DNA from 4 places in the Rhizobium sp. PRIMUS64 genome. Region 3 is predicted to be linked to each of the others. Evidence: predicted binding sites of a transcription regulator. Region 3 holds the regulator's gene; each other region holds the start of a gene.

Region 1 (4,899 bases), on a different contig from region 3:
GCGCGAAAACGGGCAGGGGCACCGGGTGCCGATCATCGGCGTCACCGCCCATGCGCTCGAAAGCGACCGCGAGCTCTGCCTCGATGCCGGCATGGACGACTACATGTCGAAGCCGATCAGTCCCGAGCTGCTCGAGGAAAAAATCCGCCAGTGGCTCGGAACGAGCGAGCAGCAGCCGGAGCGCACCAGCTACTGATCTGCGCGCTGGCTGGGGGATGCCTTGATGCCACAGAGCATTTCGCGCTTGCCGGCGAAGCCCTGGCGGCGCTCGACGGCAAAACCCGCGGCGATGAGATTGCGGCGCACGAAGCCGGCCGCCGCATAGGTGGCGAAAGTGCCGCCGGCTCCGCTTTTCTCACAGACGATCCGCATCAGTTCCTCCGACCACATATCGCTGTTGCGCGACGGGGCGAAGCCGTCGAGATACCAGGCGTCGAAGTCGTCTTCGGCTGCCGCGACGCCGTCCAAGGCATAGCCGCATACGACGCTGAGCGTCGTCTGGGCGTCGAGATCGAGTCGCACGATACCGGCCGGTATTTCCGGCCAGGCCACCGTCAGCACCTGACGTTCGGCATCGATCTCCGGCCAGTGCGACAGCGCCCGGCCGATTTCTTCGCCGCGCATCGGGTGGAGTTCGAAGGAGGTGAAATGCAGGTGTTGGCCGTCTGCACGGTGGAGCTTCCATTGTCGCCACGTTTCGGCGAAGTTCAGGCCGGTGCCGAAGCCGAGTTCTCCGATCCGGAATCTCTGCCGCCCGTTCCAGCGTTCCGGCAGGCCGTTACCGGCGAGAAAAACGTGGCCGCATTCCAGCCGCCCATCGGTCTGGCAATAAAAATGATCGCCAAAGGCGGTGGAATAGGGCATATCGCCGTCGCGCCATTCGAGCGGCTGCGGCGCGCCCGCGCCAATCTGATCGGGGTTCACGTCTGTCATGGAAAAAGCCGATAGTCCTCAGCCGGTCTCAGGTCAATCGTCCTCAGAGTTGCTGATCGTCGGTGGCGGCATCATGGGTCTCTGGGCAGCCGTCCATGCCGAGCGCCGGGGCATCCGGACTCTTGTTGCTGACGCCGGCAGATTGGGCCAAGGTGCAAGCGGCGGCCTGCTCGGCGCGCTGATGCCGCATATGCCGGACCGGTGGTCGGAGAAGAAGCAGTTCCAATTCGATGCGCTGGTCTCGCTCGAAGCCGAAATCACAGCGCTCGAAGCCGAGACCGGGCTTTCCGCCGGGTATAACAGGTCCGGACGGCTGATCCCGCTGCCGAAGCCGCATCTCAAAAAAATAGCGCGCGGCCATTTCGAGGACGCCGAACGCCATTGGCGGGCGGGCGACCGCCGCTTCCACTGGCATGTGCTCGACGGGCCACCGGTCAACGGCTGGATCGAGGCGTCCGCCGGCGAGAGCGGCTTCGTGCACGACACACTCGCCGCGCGCGTTGCGCCCCGCTTGCTGATCGCAGCGCTTATCGCCTTCCTGCGGCGAGCAAAGCATGTTCGTATCCTGGAGCATGCGACGGTTGCCGGCCTTGACCCTGATCGCGGCACGACCGAAATCAACGGTGAAACGATCGCTTTCAGTCACTGCATCGTGGCCGCCGGCCATCGCTCCTTTCCATTGCTGCAAGAACTGACGCCGGGGCTGAAACAACCGCTCGGCCAGCCGGTCAAGGGGCAGGCAGCACTATTGAAAGCCGATATTGACCCGGCGCTGCCGACGATCTTTCTCGATGGGCTCTATGTCATCGCGCATGAGGGCGGGCACGCGGCAATCGGTAGCACCAGCGAGAACCGTTTTGACGATCCCAGCTCGACCGACGCCCAGCTCGACGTGCTGATCGAGGCGGCGCGCGGCATCGTGCCGACGCTTCGCGACGCTCCCGTTGTCGAGCGCTGGGCCGGGCTTCGTCCGAAGGCGATCGACCGGGATCCAATGATCGGCCGCCATCCCGATCACCGGCGCCTGATCGCGCTGACCGGCGGCTTCAAGGTCAGCTTCGGCCTCGCCCACCGGCTGGCGGAGGCGGCGATATGTATCGCAGGCGATACAGACTGCGGATTTTTGCTGCCGGAAAGCTTCGCAATTTCAAGCCACATCGCCGCGGCTTCACGTTAAACGTGAATTAGGCGGCGCTGCGTTTCGTTATTCTGTCATGGAAATCACCTATCTGCTTGCGCATCGACAGCGCCGGATCTCACCGGCGCTTACTTCCTTGATGGAGGAAATTGCATGCGCTATGCCATTTGCTTCACGCCTCCGGCGAGCGACCCGCTGTCGCTCGTGGCCGCCAACTGGCTTGGCCGAAACGTGTTTTCGGGCGATATGATGGAGCCTCCTGCAGTCCGTGGCCTCGGCATTCACGAGATCGCCTTCCATACCGCCGTGCCGCGGCGCTACGGATTTCACGGCGTTTTGAAGGCGCCGTTCCACTTGTCCCGCGACATGCCCGAATCGCAACTCCTGCGCGATCTGATGCGTTTTTCCGGGACCTTTGTTCCCTTCCAGATTCCGCGAATCGAAGTCGCCCGGCTCGGCAATTTCTACAGCCTGCTGCCGAGCACTCCCTGCGAGCAGATCCAGTATCTCGCTTCGGCGATCGTGCAGGAATTCGATCGTTTCCGCGCGCCGCTCAGCGAGGCTGAGATCGAACGCAGCGATCCGGACGGGCTATCGGCGACGCAATTTGCCAATCTGCATCGCTGGGGCAATCCCTACGTGATGGAGGAATTCCGCTTTCATATGCCGGTGACGGGTCCCGTCAACGCGATCGACATGCCGCGCATCGAGCCGGTGTTGCGGACAATCTTCGAGCCTGTCCTCACCGAGCCTGTCACGGTTTCGAACGTGGCGCTGATGGTAGAGGAGGGCACGGGCGGTCCTTTCCGCGTTCATTCGCTGCATCCGATGGGCAAGGTCAGCGCGCGCAAAATCGCTTGAACCTGCTGATGAGCTAAAGGCTTGTGCCGTAAAGGCAAAATCCGGCCGAGCAGTTTCCGTCTCGACATTCCGGCTGCGGATGCTACCGTTCCCCGTCTTTTCAGAAGGTGATTTGATGGTATCCGAGACTTATCCGCGCAATCTCGTTGGTTACGGGCGTCTGACGCCTGATCCGAAGTGGCCGGACGAGGCACGCGTCGCCGTGCAGTTCGTCATCAACTACGAGGAGGGCGGCGAAAGCTCGATCCTCGACGGCGATCCGGCTTCGGAAAACCTGCTGTCGGAGATCGTCGGCGCGGCCGCCTGGCCAGGGCAGCGCAACCTCAACATGGAATCGATCTATGAATATGGTTCGCGTGCCGGCTTCTGGCGGCTCTGGCGCATGTTCACCGATCTCAAGGTGCAGGCGACCGTTTACGGCGTGACGCTGGCGATGGCCCGCAACCCCGAGGCCGTCGCTGCGATGAAGGAGGCAGGCTGGGAGATCGCCAGCCACGGCTACCGCTGGCTGGAATATAAGGATTTTCCCGAAGATCTGGAGCGCAAGCATATCCTCGAAGCCGTGCGACTGCACACCGAACTCACCGGCGAGCGGCCCTACGGCATGTATCAGGGCAAGCCTTCCGACAATACGCTTCGGCTGGTGCAGGAGGAGGGCGGTTTCCTTTATTCCTCCGATTCCTACGCCGACGACCTGCCTTACTGGGTGAAGGGCGTCGACGGGAAACCCTTCCTGATCATTCCGTATACGCTTGAAACCAATGATATGCGATTTGCGACGCCGCAGGGCTTCAATGCCGGCGATCAGTTCTTCACCTATCTGAAGGATGCCTTCGATACGCTTTATGAGGAAGGCAAGGCGGGCAGCCCGAAGATGATGTCAGTCGGCCTGCATTGCCGCCTCGTCGGACGTCCGGGCCGGGCAGCGGCGCTGAAACGCTTCATCGAATATGTGCTGAAGCACGACAATGTCTGGATTCCACGCCGCATCGAGATCGCCGAACACTGGCACAAGCACCATCAGCCGGAAGCGCTTTGATGGTGTCGCGCGAGGATTTCGTCTCCCGCTTCGGCGGCGTCTTTGAACATTCGCCTTTCATCGCCGAGCGCGCCTATGACGCCGGCCCCGTGATAGAGCCGCTGACGGCGGCCGGCGTGCATGCGTCGCTGACCGCCATCTTCCGCGCGGCAAGCCCGCAGGAGCGTCTCGGCGTGCTCAACGCCCATCCTGACCTTGCCGGGCGCCTCGCGATATCGGGCGAACTCACCGAGGACAGCCGGAAGGAGCAGGCCGGCGCCGGTCTCGATCGCTTGAGCCCAGCCGAGTATACCCGATTCACCGAACTCAATTCGATCTATGTCGAAAAATTCGGCTTTCCCTTCATCATCGCCGTCAAGGGGCTTGGCAAGGACGATATCCTGTCGGCGTTCGAAACACGGATCGGCAATGATCGGCATGAGGAATTTGTGACCGCGACGGCGCAGGTCGAACGGATCGCGCTGCTGCGGCTGACATCGATGCTGCCGGAGGCTGAATGAAAGAGCGGCGCGCCATCGACTATCTCAATGAAATGTATGAGGCGGCATCCGAAGCGCTGTCTTTCGTCGGCGGAATGGATGAGGCGGCGTTCGCCGGGGACAAGCTCACCTTCAAGGCTGTTGCCTTCTGCCACTTCACCATCGGTGCGGCGGCGTCCCGACTGCTCGTCAACCATCCGGAATTTGCGACTGAGCATCCCGATCTGCCATGGACGAGAATCTGTGGCATGGGTAACCGTATCCTCGAGGAAGTCTTCGATCTCAGTCCGTCGAGCATATGGGAGGCGACCTATCGCACGCTGCCGGAGCTTCTTTCCGCGATCGATGCTGTCCGTTACTGGCATGCCCAAGGCGAATGAAGCCATGTCCGAATTTCTCGAGATCCGCCCGCTCACCAAATCCGCCTTCGCTCCCTTCGGCGAGGTGAT
Region 2 (4,899 bases), on a different contig from region 3:
GCCGTGCGCTTCCCACCAGACGGCGAAGGAGCCTGATTGCTCCATGGCGGCAAACCCTTGGAGGGAGACGGAAAGATGGTCCTCGCCGCCGGCATCGCGGTGGCGGGTGATGACGCGGCGGACGAAATGCACGTTCTCACGGCCGGCAAAACGCCGGGCGGCGAGGTTCATCAGCGTGTCCTTGCCAGCACCGCTCGGACCGACGACAACGACCATGATGCCGCGCTCGGCACCGGCTCCTGCGTGGGGTTCGTGCGGCATCATGCGACACGGCGTCCCTGGCGCCAGACGGAGCGTGTCACCGGCACGCCGTGCGAACGATGCACGCGGACAAGATCGGCGCGCAGCCCGGTTGCGATCCGGCCGCGATCGTCGAGGCTGACGGTGCGGGCGGGCGTCGACGTCACCATGGCGATCGCCTTCGGCAGGCTGATGCTCTCCACCTCATCGGCGAGAATGAAGGGCGCATGTAGCAGGCTGAGCGGCACGTAGTCGGAGGAAAGCACGTCGAGCACGCCCATCTCGGCAAGGTCGCGGGCGGCGATGTTGCCGGAATGGGATTTGCCGCGCACGATGTTCGGCGCGCCCATCAGCACGCTCATGCCGTGCTCGTGCGACGCCCGGGCGGCATCGAAACTGGTCGGGAACTCGGCCAGGCGCACACCGTTGTCGATCGCCTCGTCGACATGCGAGAGCGTCGCATCGTCATGGCTTGCCACGGTGATGCCGCGCTCGGCGCAGACCTTGGCGATGGCGTTGCGATGCGGCGTCGAATTGCGCGCCGATTCTGCCTGACGCTTGGCGACGAAACGCGCGAACGCCTCGTCGCTCAGGCCCCGCTTCTTCTGGTAGTAGAAGATATATTGGTCCATCGTCTGGAACTGACGCTGGCCGGGCGCATGATCCATCAGCGAGACGAGCCGCACATGCCGGTCGTTTTCGAAATCGCCGAAGTGTTCGAGCACGTTGTCGGCCGAGACCTCGCAGCGCAAGTGGATGAGGTGCTCGGCGCGCAGCCTGCCTTCCTTCTCCGCCGACTGGATGGCGTCCGCCATCTCGCGCATCTCGCCATGTTCGAAGCCGCCGTCCTCGTCCGCACCCATGCGCAGGCAGTCGAACACCGTCGTGATGCCTGACGTGACGATCTGGGCGTCATGCGCCTGGACTGCGGCGGTCTTGTTCCAGCGAATGCCGGGACGCGGTTGATAATGGCCTTCGAGATGATCGGTGTGCAGCTCGACGAGGCCTGGAATGACGTAGTCGCCTTCGAAATCTTCGCCGGCTACCGAGTTGCCCTCGGAGATGTCGGCAATCTTGCCGTCGCGGATGAGGATCGAGCCTGAGAGGATGTCATCCTCGAGAACGATGCGGGCGTTGGAAAACACGGTCTCTTTGCTCATGTCGTCAGGTCTTTCAGCTTTTGGCGCCGGCAAGCGGCAGCCAGGAATGAACTTTGAACGGCGCACCGCGCGTCTCCTCGATGAAGACGGCAAGGCCGGAAATCGAAAGCGGCCGGCCGATGAAATCGGCAAAACGCTCTGTCAGGATCGCTTTCATCACCTGAGCACGTGTCTCTGGCACTTGGCCGCTCAGCGTCATGTGAAAGCCGAAATCCTCCATGACGTAAGGATAACCCCAGCGCTGCAGATGGGCGCGCTGGCTGTCGCTGAGCTTCTCCGGATTGCGCCGCGCCATATCGGCCTCGGAAAGCGCTGCCCGGAACGGTTCGAATGACCTTACCACTTTCGCGGCGAAATCCTGAAGAGGTTGATGAAGTGAACCGGGAACGAGGGCAAAAAAACGGCCGAGCTGGCCGAGCACGAGCTCAGGAATCTCGAAGGCTTGCGTGCGCTGGGCAAAATCCTCGGCAACGGTCATGAGATCCTTCTCGGTGACCGAGGAGGCGAGGGAAAAGGGCGCCTTGATCGTGGCGTGAAAGCCGTAACGGCGCGGGTCGGCGGTCAGCTCGAACTGTTCAGGCGCACCCAGTTGCTCATATTCCGGTGCGGGGTAGGTCTCGCCGGTGAAAGCATTGCGGCCGAGCCAAAGCGAGGCCGCGCCGGTCAGGGGATCATCCTTCGGCGGCGAGAAATAGAGAGCGTAGCGCAAGGCTTTTATCCTGGAGATCGTCCAAACGGGGAGGGCACTGTGCAGTGATTTGGCGGCGAACCGCAAGCAGGCTCCCGGCTAAAAGATTTCCGTGACAGAATGATGATGGCGACAGCGCCGCCACTGCTTTGATGGATGGGTCAGTGGGCTTTCGTGCCCATCAGCCGATGGCGCAGCGCGTTCGAGGCGGCGTCGAAAATGAAGACGACGATCAGGATCAGAATGACCATGTAGGCGACGTTTTCCCAGTTGGCGTTGGTGCGCATGGCCTCCCACAGCTTGAGGCCGATGCCGCCGGCGCCGACAGCGCCGATAATGGTCGCGCCGCGCACGTTCGATTCCCATTGGTAGAGCGTCTGGCTGACGAAGACGGGAACGATCTGCGGCATAATGCCGTAACGATGAACGAGCACGGTCTGAGCGCCTGTTGATTTGATGCCTTCCCGCGGCTTGTTGTCGATATTCTCGAGGCCTTCGGAATAGAGCTTGCCGAGCGTGCCGGTCTCGGTGAGGAAGATCGCACCGCTGCCGGCGAGCGGGCCGGGGCCGAAGGCGCGCGTCAGGAACAGCGCCCAGATCAGCATATCGACCGAGCGCAAGAAATCGAAGAAGCGCTTCAGGATCTGGTTCAGCAGGCGGTTCGGCGTGATGTTGCGCGCTGCCAGGAAGGCGAGCGGAAAGGCGGTAAGTGAGCCGAGCAGCGTTCCGAGGAACGCCATGACGATCGTCTGGAAAAGCTTGGTCCAGACGTCGCCGTGCTGCCATTCGCTGTTGTTCCAGATATCGTCGAAGGCGAGCGACAGGTTGGATTGGTCGGGCTTGATGCGCGGACCGGAGACGATGAGGCTGACGACCTCGCCGACCGGCTTGTCGAAGAAGGATGATTGCGTGTCGAAGATGAAATTCGCCCAACCGATGAAACGTTTGCGGATCTTCACCCGGTCGACTGAGATGCTGACATTGCCGGCAAAGCCGAGATCCGCCAGCACGTTGTCATCATAGACTGTCATCCAGCCGGGTACCGGTCCGACGACTTTCGGCGCACCGCTCGAAACTTCCACCGGGACGCTGATGCCATGCGCGGTGACGATCGTCTCGCTCTTCGAGACGGTGACGCTGCGGTTGGTGCCGCTGATCGAGACGGTGATGCTGCCGTCGGGATTGTTGACCAGCCAGTCCGGATGCGGATTGTCGCCAAGCGGCGAGAAGCGCGGATAACGGATGTCGATCAAGCCGTCATCCCCAATGCGGAATTCCGGCTGAACGTCGTAGCTCACCCATTGGCTGAGATAGATGCCGATGCGCTCCCAATGGGCTTCGGCAAAAAGCTTGGGCAGGTCGAAGAACCAGACGGCATAGAGGCTGTAGAGCAGTGTCGCGATGAGGATCATCAGCCCGCCGAAACGCTGGCGGAACGACCGGTGGAAATATTCCGGATAGCGCGTTTCTATCTCGTGCATGCGGTTTGCGTCGATCACCGTCATGGCGGCCTCAATGTTGCAGGAGGAAGGCGTGCTCGCCGACGAGGCGGCGGCGCAGCCATGCGGAGAACTGGTCGACGGCGACGATCGTCACGAACAGCAGCAGAACGAGCGCCACCGTCTTGGCGCCGAAGCCGCGCGAGATCGAGAGCTTCAGCTCCTCGCCGATGCCGCCGCCGCCGACGGCGCCGATGATGGTCGAGGCGCGCACGTTGATCTCAAGGCGCAGCAGCGCATAGGAGGTGAAATTCGGCAGCACTTGCGGCAGGGCGGCAAAGCGCACGCGTTCCCACCAGTTGGCGCCGACGGCTTTCATACCCTCGTGGGGCTTCATGTCGATATTTTCGGCCACTTCGTAGAAGAGTTTGCCGAGCGCGCCGATCGTGTGCAGGGTGATGGCGATGATGGCGGCGACCGGCCCGATCGACAGGATCGCCGAAAACAGCCCGGCTATGACGATTTCAGGGAAGGCGCGCAGGAACTCCATCAGCCGCTTGGTGAAGATGCGCAACGGCCATGAATTCGTCAGGTTGCGCGCGGCAAAGAAGCTCAATGGGACGGCAAAGACGAAGGCGATGATCGTCGAGATCAGCGCGACGTTGATCGTGACGATCATCAGCTCGAAATATTCGGGAATGTAGAAGGCGCCCCAGACGTAGACACGGCCCCTGTCGAAATTGAATTCCTCGCCGCCCTTGTCGTTGACGCTCGCTATATCAAACAGCGCGCGCCAGACGTCGTGCCAATCCTTGGGGATGAGCCAGCTCAGAAAGTCGAAGAGATGCGGCAGACGGTCGAAGAAATGGCCGGCATTGCTCTCGTCGGCGAAGCGGACGGAGCTGACGAAAGCCGCAATGAGGATAACCAGGCCGAGGACGGTATAGAAGCGGCGCTTGGCGACCATCCGGTCCCAGGCGGTGCCGATCTCCTTGGTGCTCTGCATCTGCGGCTGTGTATCGGCAATAGTCATCAACGCCTCGCCTACTTCATAATTCTATCCTCAAATCGGAATCGATTTGAGGATAGAATTACGCAGCAATTCAAAGTGCTACAGCGTCCTTTGCGCGTCTAAGACGCGCGGCGCCGTAGTCAAAAGATAGAGGGCGGCCGTTGCCGGCCGCCCTCATTCGAAACGGCTCGATCAGCCGCCGATGGCAGCTTTGCGGACGTCGACGACGGCGTTGTAGAAGTCGTGCTTCACGGGCGCGTAGCCCTTGTAGTCGCCGCCTTCGACAGCGGCGAAGCACTTGTGATCCTTCTCCGGCAGAGCCGTGAAGAAGGCTGCAAGCTTCGTCTGCCACTCTTCGCC
Region 3 (4,899 bases):
TGATCCCGATATCGACGTCGTCGAACTTCGCGCCCGCGTCGGCATGGTCTTCCAGAAGCCGAACCCGTTCCCGAAGACGATCTACGAAAACGTCTCCTACGGCCCGCGCATCCATGGCCTTGCCAAGTCGAAGGCCGATCTCGACCAGATCGTCGAGACCAGCCTGCAGCGCGCCGGTCTCTGGAACGAAGTCAAGGACCGCGTGCACGAATCCGGCACCGGCCTGTCGGGCGGTCAGCAGCAGCGCCTCTGCATTGCCCGTGCCGTTGCCGTCAGCCCTGAAGTCATCCTGATGGACGAACCCTGCTCGGCGCTCGACCCGATCGCCACTGCCAAGGTCGAGGAGCTGATCCACGAGCTGCGCGAGAACTACACGATCGTCATCGTCACCCACTCCATGCAGCAGGCCGCGCGCGTCTCGCAGCGCACCGCAATGTTCCACCTCGGCAACCTCGTCGAGGAGAACGACACCGACAAGATGTTCACCAATCCCGACGATCCGCGTACCCAGGACTACATCATGGGCCGTTTCGGCTGATTTTGGCGACGCGAAGCCTTCCCGTTATTCGAGGATAAAGCCCCATGGCATCGACACATATTTTTTCTGCCTATGATGATGATTTGAAGTTCCTGTCCAGGCGGATTTCCGAAATGGGCGGCCTGGCCGAGCAGATGGTCAGCGAAGCCGTGCGCGCCCTCGTCAACGGCGATACCGCGCTGGCGCAGAAGGTCATTTCGGACGATGTGATCCTCGATCACGCCGAACGCGAAATCGGCGACAAGGCGATCGTCACCATCGCCCGCCGTCAGCCGATGGCTTCGGACCTGCGCGAAATCATGGGTTCGATCCGCATCGCCGCCGATCTCGAACGTGTCGGCGACCTCGGCAAGAACACCGCCAAGCGCGTCATCGCCGTCCAAAGCACCGGCGTTCCCCGCAAGCTTGCCCGCGGCCTCGAGCATCTGTCCGAGCTGGCGCTCGTCCAGCTCAAGGAAGTGCTCGACGTCTACACCAATCGTTCCGCAGACAAGGCGAATGCGATCCGCGAACGCGACAACGAGATCGACGCGATGTACACCTCGCTGTTCCGCGAGCTCCTGACCTACATGATGGAAGATCCGCGCAACATCACCAGCTGCACGCATCTTCTCTTCTGCGCCAAGAACATCGAGCGTATCGGCGACCACGCCACCAACATCGCCGAGACGATCTTCTACATGACGACAGGCGCGCAGCCGGAAGGCGACCGTCCGAAGGACGACAGCGCCAACACCGTCGGCGCGGTGACGGAATAGCCGCCCGGGCCAGTCGCCCGGACCAGTCAATTGCGTGCGCGCCCGTCCGGGCGCGCAAAGAGGTCGCAGCCAATTTCTGAATTTGCGCAGGATGCATTGCTTAAATCACCCCCGATTTAAGGATCATGCGCGAGGAGACCGACACGCATGATCCCGAGAGTTGCAGTTGTTGAAGACGAGGAAGCCCTCAGCGTGCTTCTTCGCTACAATCTCGAAGCGGAAGGCTTCGAGGTCGATACCATCCTTCGTGGCGACGAAGCCGAAATGCGGCTTCAGGAGCGCACGCCCGATCTTCTCATCCTTGATTGGATGCTGCCCGGCGTCTCCGGCATCGAGCTCTGCCGGCGTCTGCGCATGCGGCCGGAAACCGAGCGCCTGCCGATCATCATGCTGACGGCGCGCGGCGAAGAGAGCGAGCGTGTTCGCGGATTGTCGACGGGCGCCGACGATTATGTCGTTAAGCCCTTCTCGACCCCCGAGCTCGTTGCCCGCGTCAAGGCGATGCTGCGCCGCGCCCGCCCCGAGGTGCTGTCGACGGTGCTGAAATGCGGTGACATCGAGCTCGACCGCGAGACCCATCGCGTCCATCGCAAGACCCGCGAAGTCCGCCTCGGCCCCACCGAATTCCGCCTGTTGGAATTCCTGATGTCGTCACCGGGTCGGGTCTTCTCCCGCTCGCAGCTTCTGGACGGCGTCTGGGGCCACGATATCTATGTCGACGAGCGCACCGTCGACGTCCATGTCGGCCGCCTGCGCAAGGCGCTGAATTTTTCCAACATGCAGGACGTCATCCGCACCGTCCGCGGCGCCGGTTATTCGATGGAAGCCTGAGGGCTTCCATTTGAGTTGCTGACAAATCCCTGGCAAAACCGCGACGTCATCCTCGGCCTCGTGCCGAGGATCTGCGCTCGGCACAAGGCCGAGCATGACGGAGGAAAACCTGAGCTTCCATCCAGCAACAAAAAAACGGGCCACTCGGCCCGTTTCTGCATTCTAACGATGGTCAGCCCGCTCAGCTGGCCCGCGCGGCTGCCCGGCGGCGTTCGTTGACCGGCTGGTAGGCAAGCTTCTGGTGATAGCTGCAATAGGGCGAATTGTCGGGGGATTCGCAGCCGCAGAAATGGAAGTCGTCCTTCAGCGGATCGCCGACCGGCCACTTGCAGGTGCGTTCGGTCAGTTCCGTCAGGCCGAGGCGTCGGGAAATCGGCACGACCACGTTGCCTCTCGGCACGTATTCCATTTCCTCGATCGTTTCGATCTCGATCTCTTCCTTCAGCATGGTCGCGCCCTGCTGGCGGGTAACGGTGCGCGTGGCGACCCGTGAGGCGTAGTTCGGCGCGCGCGGCGCCGACGTATTGCGCTTCGGCGTTCGTGCGGCGGTGTTGGTGCCGCCGGCCTTGGCACGGCCCGGAAGGCTCAGCCGGTGCACTTTGCCGATGACCGCATTTCTGCTGACTCCGCCAAGCTGCGCAGCGATCTGGCTGGCGCTCAGTCCTTCGGCCCAAAGTTTCTTGAGTTTCTCGACCCGCTCGTCTGTCCAGTTCATGCCCTGTCTCCACCTTTTGCGTTGGTGATGGCAGAATCCCTCACCGTTGTCCCGGGAGCTCCGAAACAAGAAACGCTTGATCAATTTTGGTGACTAGTTCCGCCGCATGCAGTCTAGTAATTGATCTTTAACCTAGTGTGAGGCTGACTCCGTGACAAGAGTCGCATGAATCCGGATGAATCGAATTCGTAGTTTTCCCCAACTTGCTGCCTCTGCGTGGCATTTCTGCAATAATGCCTGTTGAAGACTGAAAATGCCGCTGTACACCCTTGCTGCATACGCTAAGGGCGCAGTTTTGTTGACATTGCAGCGCGAAAAGGAAATAGTGCCCCTCGCCGCCGCAAGGCGGCATTTTTGATTTTTCGGGCCTGGTTTCCTTAGCCGGAGTCATTGCCCGGCAACTTGATGGAGATCGCGCCATGGCTGAAGCCGCGCCGCTTTATGACACCTATTCTCGTGCCCCGCTGCGGTTCGAGCGAGGCGAGGGCGTGTGGCTGATCACCGAAAGCGGCGAGCGATATCTCGATTTCGGCGCTGGCGTTGCCGTCACGTCAGTCGGCCACAGCAATCCGCATGTCGTGGGCGCACTGAAGGAGCAGGCCGACAAGGTCTGGCACCTGTCGAACATCTATGAGATCCCCGGTCAGGAACGTCTGGCAAAACGGCTGACGGACGCCACCTTCGCCGACAAGGTGTTCTTCACCAATTCGGGTGCCGAGGCGCTCGAATGCGCGATCAAGACGGCGCGCCGCTATCAGTTTTCCAAGGGCCATCCCGAGCGCTTCCATATCATCACCTTCGAAGGCGCCTTCCACGGACGGACGCTGGCGACGATCGCTGCCGGCGGCCAAGAGAAATATCTCGAAGGCTTCGGCCCCAAGGCGCCGGGTTTCGATCAGGTGGCTTTCGGCGACATCGAAGCGGTCCGCGCCGCGATCACCGATGCCACGGCTGGAATTCTCATCGAGCCGGTGCAGGGCGAGGGCGGTGTCCGTCCTGCCACCACCGAGTTCATGAAGGCGCTCCGCCAGCTCTGCGACGACAACGGCCTGCTGTTGATCCTCGACGAGGTCCAGACCGGCATCGGCCGCACCGGCAAGCTCTTCGCCCATGAATGGGCGGGCGTGACCCCCGACATCATGGCTGTCGCCAAGGGCATCGGCGGCGGTTTCCCGCTCGGCGCCTGCCTTGCCACATCAGAGGCCGCCTCCGGCATGAAGGCCGGCACGCATGGCTCGACCTATGGCGGCAATCCGCTCGCCATGGCCGTCGGCAGCGCCGTGCTCGACATCATCCTTGCCGATGGCTTCCTCCAGCATGTGCGCGACGTCGCACTGGTCTTCCGCCAGGGCCTCGCCTCACTGAAGGATCGTTATCCCGATGTGATCGAAGATATCAGAGGCGAGGGGCTGTTGCTCGGCGTCAAGGCTGCCGTTCCCTCAGCCGAACTGCTGCAGGCGATCCGCGCCGCCCATCTGCTCGGCGTGCCCGCCGGCGACAATGTCATCCGCCTTCTTCCGCCCCTCGTGGTCACCGCCGAGGAAGCCCGCGAGGGCCTTGCCCGCATCGAGCGCGCCGCCGAGAGCATTCGCGCCTCCAAGGTCAAGAAGACGGCTTGACGAGATTGCCGCCTTCGGGCGCAGCACAGGTAAGAAGACTATGGCTCCTAAACATTTCCTCGATCTTTCGGCGGTCACATCAGCCGATCTCAGAACCATCATGAACGATGCGCTCGCCCGCAAGCAGGCCTTCAAGGCCGGCAAGGGCGACAAGCCGCTCGCCGGCAAGATGCTGGCGATGATCTTCGAGAAGCCGTCGACGCGCACCCGCGTCTCCTTCGACGTCGGCATGCGCCAGCTCGGCGGCGAAACGCTGTTCCTGTCCGGCACCGAGATGCAGCTCGGCCGCGCCGAGACGATCGGCGACACCGCCAAGGTGCTGTCGCGCTATGTCGATGCGATCATGATCCGCACCACCGAACATTCGCGGCTGGTCGAGCTTGCCGAGCATGCGACCGTGCCTGTGATCAATGCGCTGACGGATGACACCCATCCTTG
Region 4 (4,899 bases), on a different contig from region 3:
ATGTGCGAGCGCATGGAAAGATTTTCGCCGGTCTCGTGAATATCTTTTGCGGCCTCGATCATCTTCTGCTGCAGGAAGGTCATGCGTTCGCTCTGCGCGGCGGCCCAGACGTCATGCACGGTCCGTGTCGGCCGCGATCCGGCGAGAATGGCATCGGTGATCGCATTCGCCTTCACCTGGCCGCTGCGGCCGAGATAGGCAACGATGTCGCGCACGATCGGCGCGGAAGAATGGAAAACCATGTGATCCATGCCCTCGCCGAGCATGACCTTGCCCTGCACGAAGAGCTCTACCGGCAATCTGGCGGAAACGCCGTGGTCGAGGTAGCGGGTGCCAACGCCGGTAATAAGCCTTTCGCCGTAATAGGTCAGCAGGATGCCCATCAGCTGGTTGGATTTCTCAAGCAGCACCGGATCACTGATCAGCGGTGAGAGCGCATCGACGACAGCAAGCTGCTTGAGAGCCGCATACCAGTAGATGGAACCGGGATCGCTGCCGGTATAACGCCCCTGATCGACGGCGCTGCGCGCAGCGATGATGCGGCTGTAGGCAAGGCTGAGAATCGATAATTCGCCGACGAGCCCCTCGTCGAGCGCATCGCGGGAGGGCAGGCTGGCATAAAAAGCGCGGCGTTCCCGATCGAGCGTCACCCGGCTTTGCAGCATGTCGGCGGCAGTCCGGCTGTTGGGACGTGCGAGGTAGCGGCGGGTGGCGCCAATTTCACTCAGGATCTCGGTGGCGGCGATGGACCCGCCACGGGCAAGCACATCGGCGAACTGCCGGTCCTTTTCGAGGTTCCTGTATTGTGTGACCGAAGAACGTATGACGACGACGCCTTCGATGAGCATGAAGACGAAGGGCAGCATGATAGCGGCCAGGATAACCTTTTTGATGGTTTCGAACTTCATCGCCAATCGCCACGGTGATCAAAACCTCGGTCGTACCCGACCAATTGACGGCGAGCTTAACAACAATCCTTAAAAAAGTGATAAACCGGCATGTCCCTAGATTTCGGGACGAATGAAGTCGCGTGTCTCGGCGTCCATGACCCACAGTTCGCCGGTCGAAATGTCGAACCAGGCGCCGTGGAGATGAAGGTTTCCCGCTTCCTCGAGAGCCCTGATATCGGGGAAGCTTCTGAGATTGTTGATTGAATTGCGGATGGAGACACGCTCCAGCGCCGTCTGCCGCTCGGCGGCCGTCATCACGTCGTTGCTCTGGATCTGCTCGGCGGCAGGTTTGACCAGCGACATCCAGCGGCCGATGAAGTCGCCGGGCGACAATGGCTCGGCATTCGGATCGAGCGCAGCGCGGATGCCACCGCAGCGGCCGTGACCCATCACGACGATATCCGAGACCTTCAGCACCTGCACGGCAAATTCGAGTGCGGCCGACGTCGAATGAAAATGGCCATCCGGCTCGTAGGGCGGCACCATGTTGGCGACGTTGCGGATGACGAAGAGCTCGCCCGGGCCGGCATCGAAGATCAGCTCCGGTGCCGCGCGAGAATCCGAACAGGCAATGACAAGCGTATGGGGACTTTGACCGTTTTCGGCAAGCTGCCGATACCTGTCGCGGGCGTCGGAATAGCGCCCGTTCATGAAGTTGCGATAGCCGTCCAGAAGAGGGTTTGGAAAACGCTGCATGCTTCTGGATTAGCGCGCGCGGACGACAAGATCAACTGCTGCACCGCAAAATGAACATATTGGCAGATGCGTCACTTTTTCCGCCGCTGCGCCGGGTGCACGAGCCGGCGCATCTGCACCATGGCCATCGGCGTTGAAAGGCTGGAAGCATCGCTTGCCAGCATCAACTCGTTGCTGCCGCGCTTGACGGCCCGCGCAAGCACCTCGAAGACGCTGGCGGTGGCAAGCTGCAGCGCCTTTTCGTCCTCGAGCCCGGAAAGCAGGCGCGACAGGAAGACGGCGGCGAGCAGGTCGCCGAGACCATTGGGCGGGTTTTCGACGACACGGTGCTCGGCAAGAAGCGCGTGGCGACCGGAAAGATAAAGATTGCCGGTACCGCCCGCCATCATCGGCACGGCTGAAGTGACGAGCATGCGCGATGGTCCGAGCGCGAGCGCCGCCTCCATGATCGTACTGTTGTCTTCGAGGGCCGCCCCCGAAAGCCATGCAAGCTCGTACCGGTTCGGCGTCGCGAGCGAGGCAAGCGGAATGAGATGATCGCGAATAGCCTCTGCAGTTGCTTCCGGCACGTAAAGGCCGCCGAGATCGCCCATGACGGGATCGCAGACATAGAGCAGCTCGGGATTGTTTTGCCGGAGCGCACCGATCAGCCGAGCGACGGAGCGCGCCTGGGCGGCATTGCCGAAATAGCCCGAAAGCACCGCCTTGACTTCGCCGATCCAGGGCGCGCGGATCAGATCGTCGATCGCCGCGTCGAAATCCGTTTCCGCAAAAGTTAGCCGCGTCGAGCGGCCGTGGCCGGGATGCCAGGGCAGCACGATGGTCGGCATGGCCCAGACCGGATGACCGAGCGTCTCCAATGCAAAGACGGCTGCCCGGTTTCCGACCGAGCCACGCACCACATGGCTGGAAATGACGATGACTGCGCCCGCTGCATTTTCCGACATGATACCCAAGATCCGAATGATGACCGCGTTTGATGATCTTTTTGACGCCACGCTGTCAACCATTCTTCATGCGAGCGTGGAAATGTTCGCCGGGACGAAAAACCGGGAGACGGGACTTTCCCTTTCGTTTGGCGACGAAAGCGGAAAATCTCTTACAATTTCTCATTTCCAGCGCCAAAAAAGCATCAAAACAATCCTTCGGACCGCTCTTTTAGAGATTTTTTCGAAGAATCTTCTGCTAGCTTGCGAAAAATCAGACATTGAGGGAGGCGATCCATGGCTGCCAGAAACAATCCGAAACGGGAAAAGCAGATCGAAAGCGCGCGCAAGATCGCCAAGGCGACGGGTGAAGCGCATCTCGATCCGGAAATTCTCTTCGGCCGGGCAAGCAATGACGATCTCGAACTCTACACGCCTGAGATGCTGGCACTCTCCGCCGTGCATTCGGCAAAGGAGCTCGCCGCCTGGAACGGTAAGGTGCCTCGTGTCGGCATCGACACCATTGCCGATGTGACGCCGGACGGCATCGCGGTCTCGGTGCTTTCAGTCACCGACCAGAACATGCCTTTTCTTTTTGAATCGGTCATGGGCGAAGTGACAAGCACCTATCGCGACCTGTTCATGGCCGTGCATCCCATCCTGATCATGGAGAAGGGCAAGGCGCCGGCGCTTTATTCCGCCGATCACCCAAGCGATCCGGCCAACCGCGTCAGCCATATCCAGCTTCATATTGCGCCGCTCAATTCCGCCCAGGCCGCCGATCTCGTCAAACGCATCGAAAAAGTGCTCGAACAGGTCCGCCTGTCGGTTTCCGACTGGAAGCCGATGCTTTCCAAGATTGACGGAGTGATCGCAGAGCTTGCGGCCAATGGCGCCAGCCGGAAGAAGGCCGATCGCGACGAAGCCGTCGCTTTCCTGACCTGGCTGCGCGACGAGAATTTCACTTTCCTCGGCATGCGGGAATATGTCTATTCCGGCAAGGGGAGCAATGCCAAGGTCGAGCGCGACAAGGGTGCTGGCCTCGGCATCCTCTCCAATCCCGATGTATTGGTGCTGCGCACCGGCAAGGACGCCGTAACGACAACGCCTGAGATCCTTGCCTTCCTCGACGGCCCCGACTTCCTGATCGTCACCAAGGCGAATGTGAAATCGATTGTCCATCGCCGGGCCTATATGGATTATGTCGGCGTCAAGCGCTTCGACACTGACGGCAACGTCACCGGCGAACTGCGCATCGTCGGCCTCTTCACCTCGACGGCCTATACGTCGCTCGCCTCCGAAATCCCGCTGCTGCGTTCCAAGATCGAGAAAGTGAAGGAACATTTCGGCTTCGACCCGATGAGCCATTCCGGCCGCATGCTCGACAACACGCTGGAATCCTATCCGCGCGACGACCTTTTCCAGATCGACACGACGCTGCTTGCAAGTTTTGCCGAACAGATCAACGACTTGGCCGATCGGCCACGCGTGCGCGTCCTGCCACGAATCGATCATTTCGACCGCTTCGTCTCGGTGATCATCTACGTGCCGCGCGAGGAATATGACTCGATCGTACGCGAACGGATCGGCACCTATCTGAAGACTGTCTATGACGGCCGTGTCTCTGCCTATTACCCGGCTTTCCCGGAAGGGGGCGTGGCGCGCGTGCATTTCATCATCGGCCGCTCGGGCGGCAAGACGCCGCGCATCCCGCAGGCAAAGCTCGAGCAGGCGATCCGCGAGATCACGGCCCGCTGGGACGACCGTTTCGAGGCGCTGGCCGGGGCCAAGGCGCCGAAGATATCCGTCGACCAAGCCTTCCAGGATTCCTTCACCCCGGAGGAAACCGTGGCCGACCTCGCCGATATCGGCGCCTGCGCCGCCGGCGAGCCGCTTCGCATCCAGTTCTACCATCGCCAGGAGGCACAGGGCCGCACCCTTTCCTTGAAGATCTTTCACGCCGGCGGCCAGCTGGCGCTGTCGCGCCGAGTGCCGCTCCTCGAGAATCTCGGCTTCAATGTCGTCAGCGAACGCACCTTCGACATCGGGGTGCCTGCCGCTGATGGAGAAACCAAACTCGTCGTGTTGCACGACATGGAACTCGAGACCCGCAACGGCGGCGAAATCGATCTGCAGCGTTACGGCGCCGCCCTCGAGGAAGCCTTCGTCGCCGCCTTCGCCGGCACGATCGACAATGACAGCTTCAACCGGCTGATCCTTTCGGCCGGGCTCTCGGCGCGCGAGACGAACGTTCTGCGCGCCTATGCGCGTTATCTCCGGCAGGCCGGCATCGCCTATTCGCAGGATTATATCGCAACGACTCTCGA

The links. Region 3 encodes PhoB, which activates phosphate uptake and scavenging genes when phosphate is short. Its sites were predicted from a motif close to TGTCATNNANCTGTCAT; they were not measured.
Region 1: MOV76_RS05755 (DUF1045 domain-containing protein) is a predicted target of PhoB. The motif match lies at 2,133-2,149, and genes of this name have one in related genera.
Region 2: MOV76_RS34895 (DUF1045 domain-containing protein) is a predicted target of PhoB. The motif match lies at 2,201-2,217, and genes of this name have one in related genera.
Region 4: MOV76_RS07600 (NAD-glutamate dehydrogenase) is a predicted target of PhoB. The motif match lies at 2,647-2,663, and genes of this name have one in related genera.

The regions. Positions count from the first base shown of each region.
Region 1 is NZ_JALBGX010000008.1:99,997-104,895, reverse strand. It holds gene MOV76_RS05770 (response regulator) at 1-196, shown strand, start outside; gene mnmD (tRNA (5-methylaminomethyl-2-thiouridine)(34)-methyltransferase MnmD) at 190-933, opposite strand; gene MOV76_RS05760 (FAD-binding oxidoreductase) at 932-2,110, shown strand; gene MOV76_RS05755 (DUF1045 domain-containing protein) at 2,225-2,932, shown strand; gene puuE (allantoinase PuuE) at 3,048-3,971, shown strand; gene uraD (2-oxo-4-hydroxy-4-carboxy-5-ureidoimidazoline decarboxylase) at 3,971-4,471, shown strand; gene MOV76_RS05740 (DUF86 domain-containing protein) at 4,468-4,830, shown strand; gene MOV76_RS05735 (ureidoglycolate lyase) at 4,835-4,899, shown strand, end outside.
Region 2 is NZ_JALBGX010000168.1:2,480-7,378, forward strand. It holds gene phnN (phosphonate metabolism protein/1,5-bisphosphokinase (PRPP-forming) PhnN) at 1-264, opposite strand, end outside; gene MOV76_RS34890 (alpha-D-ribose 1-methylphosphonate 5-triphosphate diphosphatase) at 261-1,400, opposite strand; gene MOV76_RS34895 (DUF1045 domain-containing protein) at 1,414-2,109, opposite strand; gene phnE (phosphonate ABC transporter, permease protein PhnE) at 2,250-3,593, opposite strand; gene phnE (phosphonate ABC transporter, permease protein PhnE) at 3,601-4,560, opposite strand; gene phnD (phosphonate ABC transporter substrate-binding protein) at 4,732-4,899, opposite strand, start outside.
Region 3 is NZ_JALBGX010000182.1:6,095-10,993, reverse strand. It holds gene pstB (phosphate ABC transporter ATP-binding protein PstB) at 1-538, shown strand, start outside; gene phoU (phosphate signaling complex protein PhoU) at 583-1,296, shown strand; gene phoB (phosphate regulon transcriptional regulator PhoB) at 1,444-2,127, shown strand; gene MOV76_RS35845 (GcrA family cell cycle regulator) at 2,309-2,842, opposite strand; gene MOV76_RS35840 (aspartate aminotransferase family protein) at 3,262-4,461, shown strand; gene argF (ornithine carbamoyltransferase) at 4,502-4,899, shown strand, end outside.
Region 4 is NZ_JALBGX010000012.1:70,285-75,183, reverse strand. It holds gene MOV76_RS07615 (GGDEF domain-containing protein) at 1-908, opposite strand, end outside; gene MOV76_RS07610 (carbonic anhydrase) at 1,005-1,646, opposite strand; gene pdxY (pyridoxal kinase PdxY) at 1,718-2,593, opposite strand; gene MOV76_RS07600 (NAD-glutamate dehydrogenase) at 2,870-4,899, shown strand, end outside.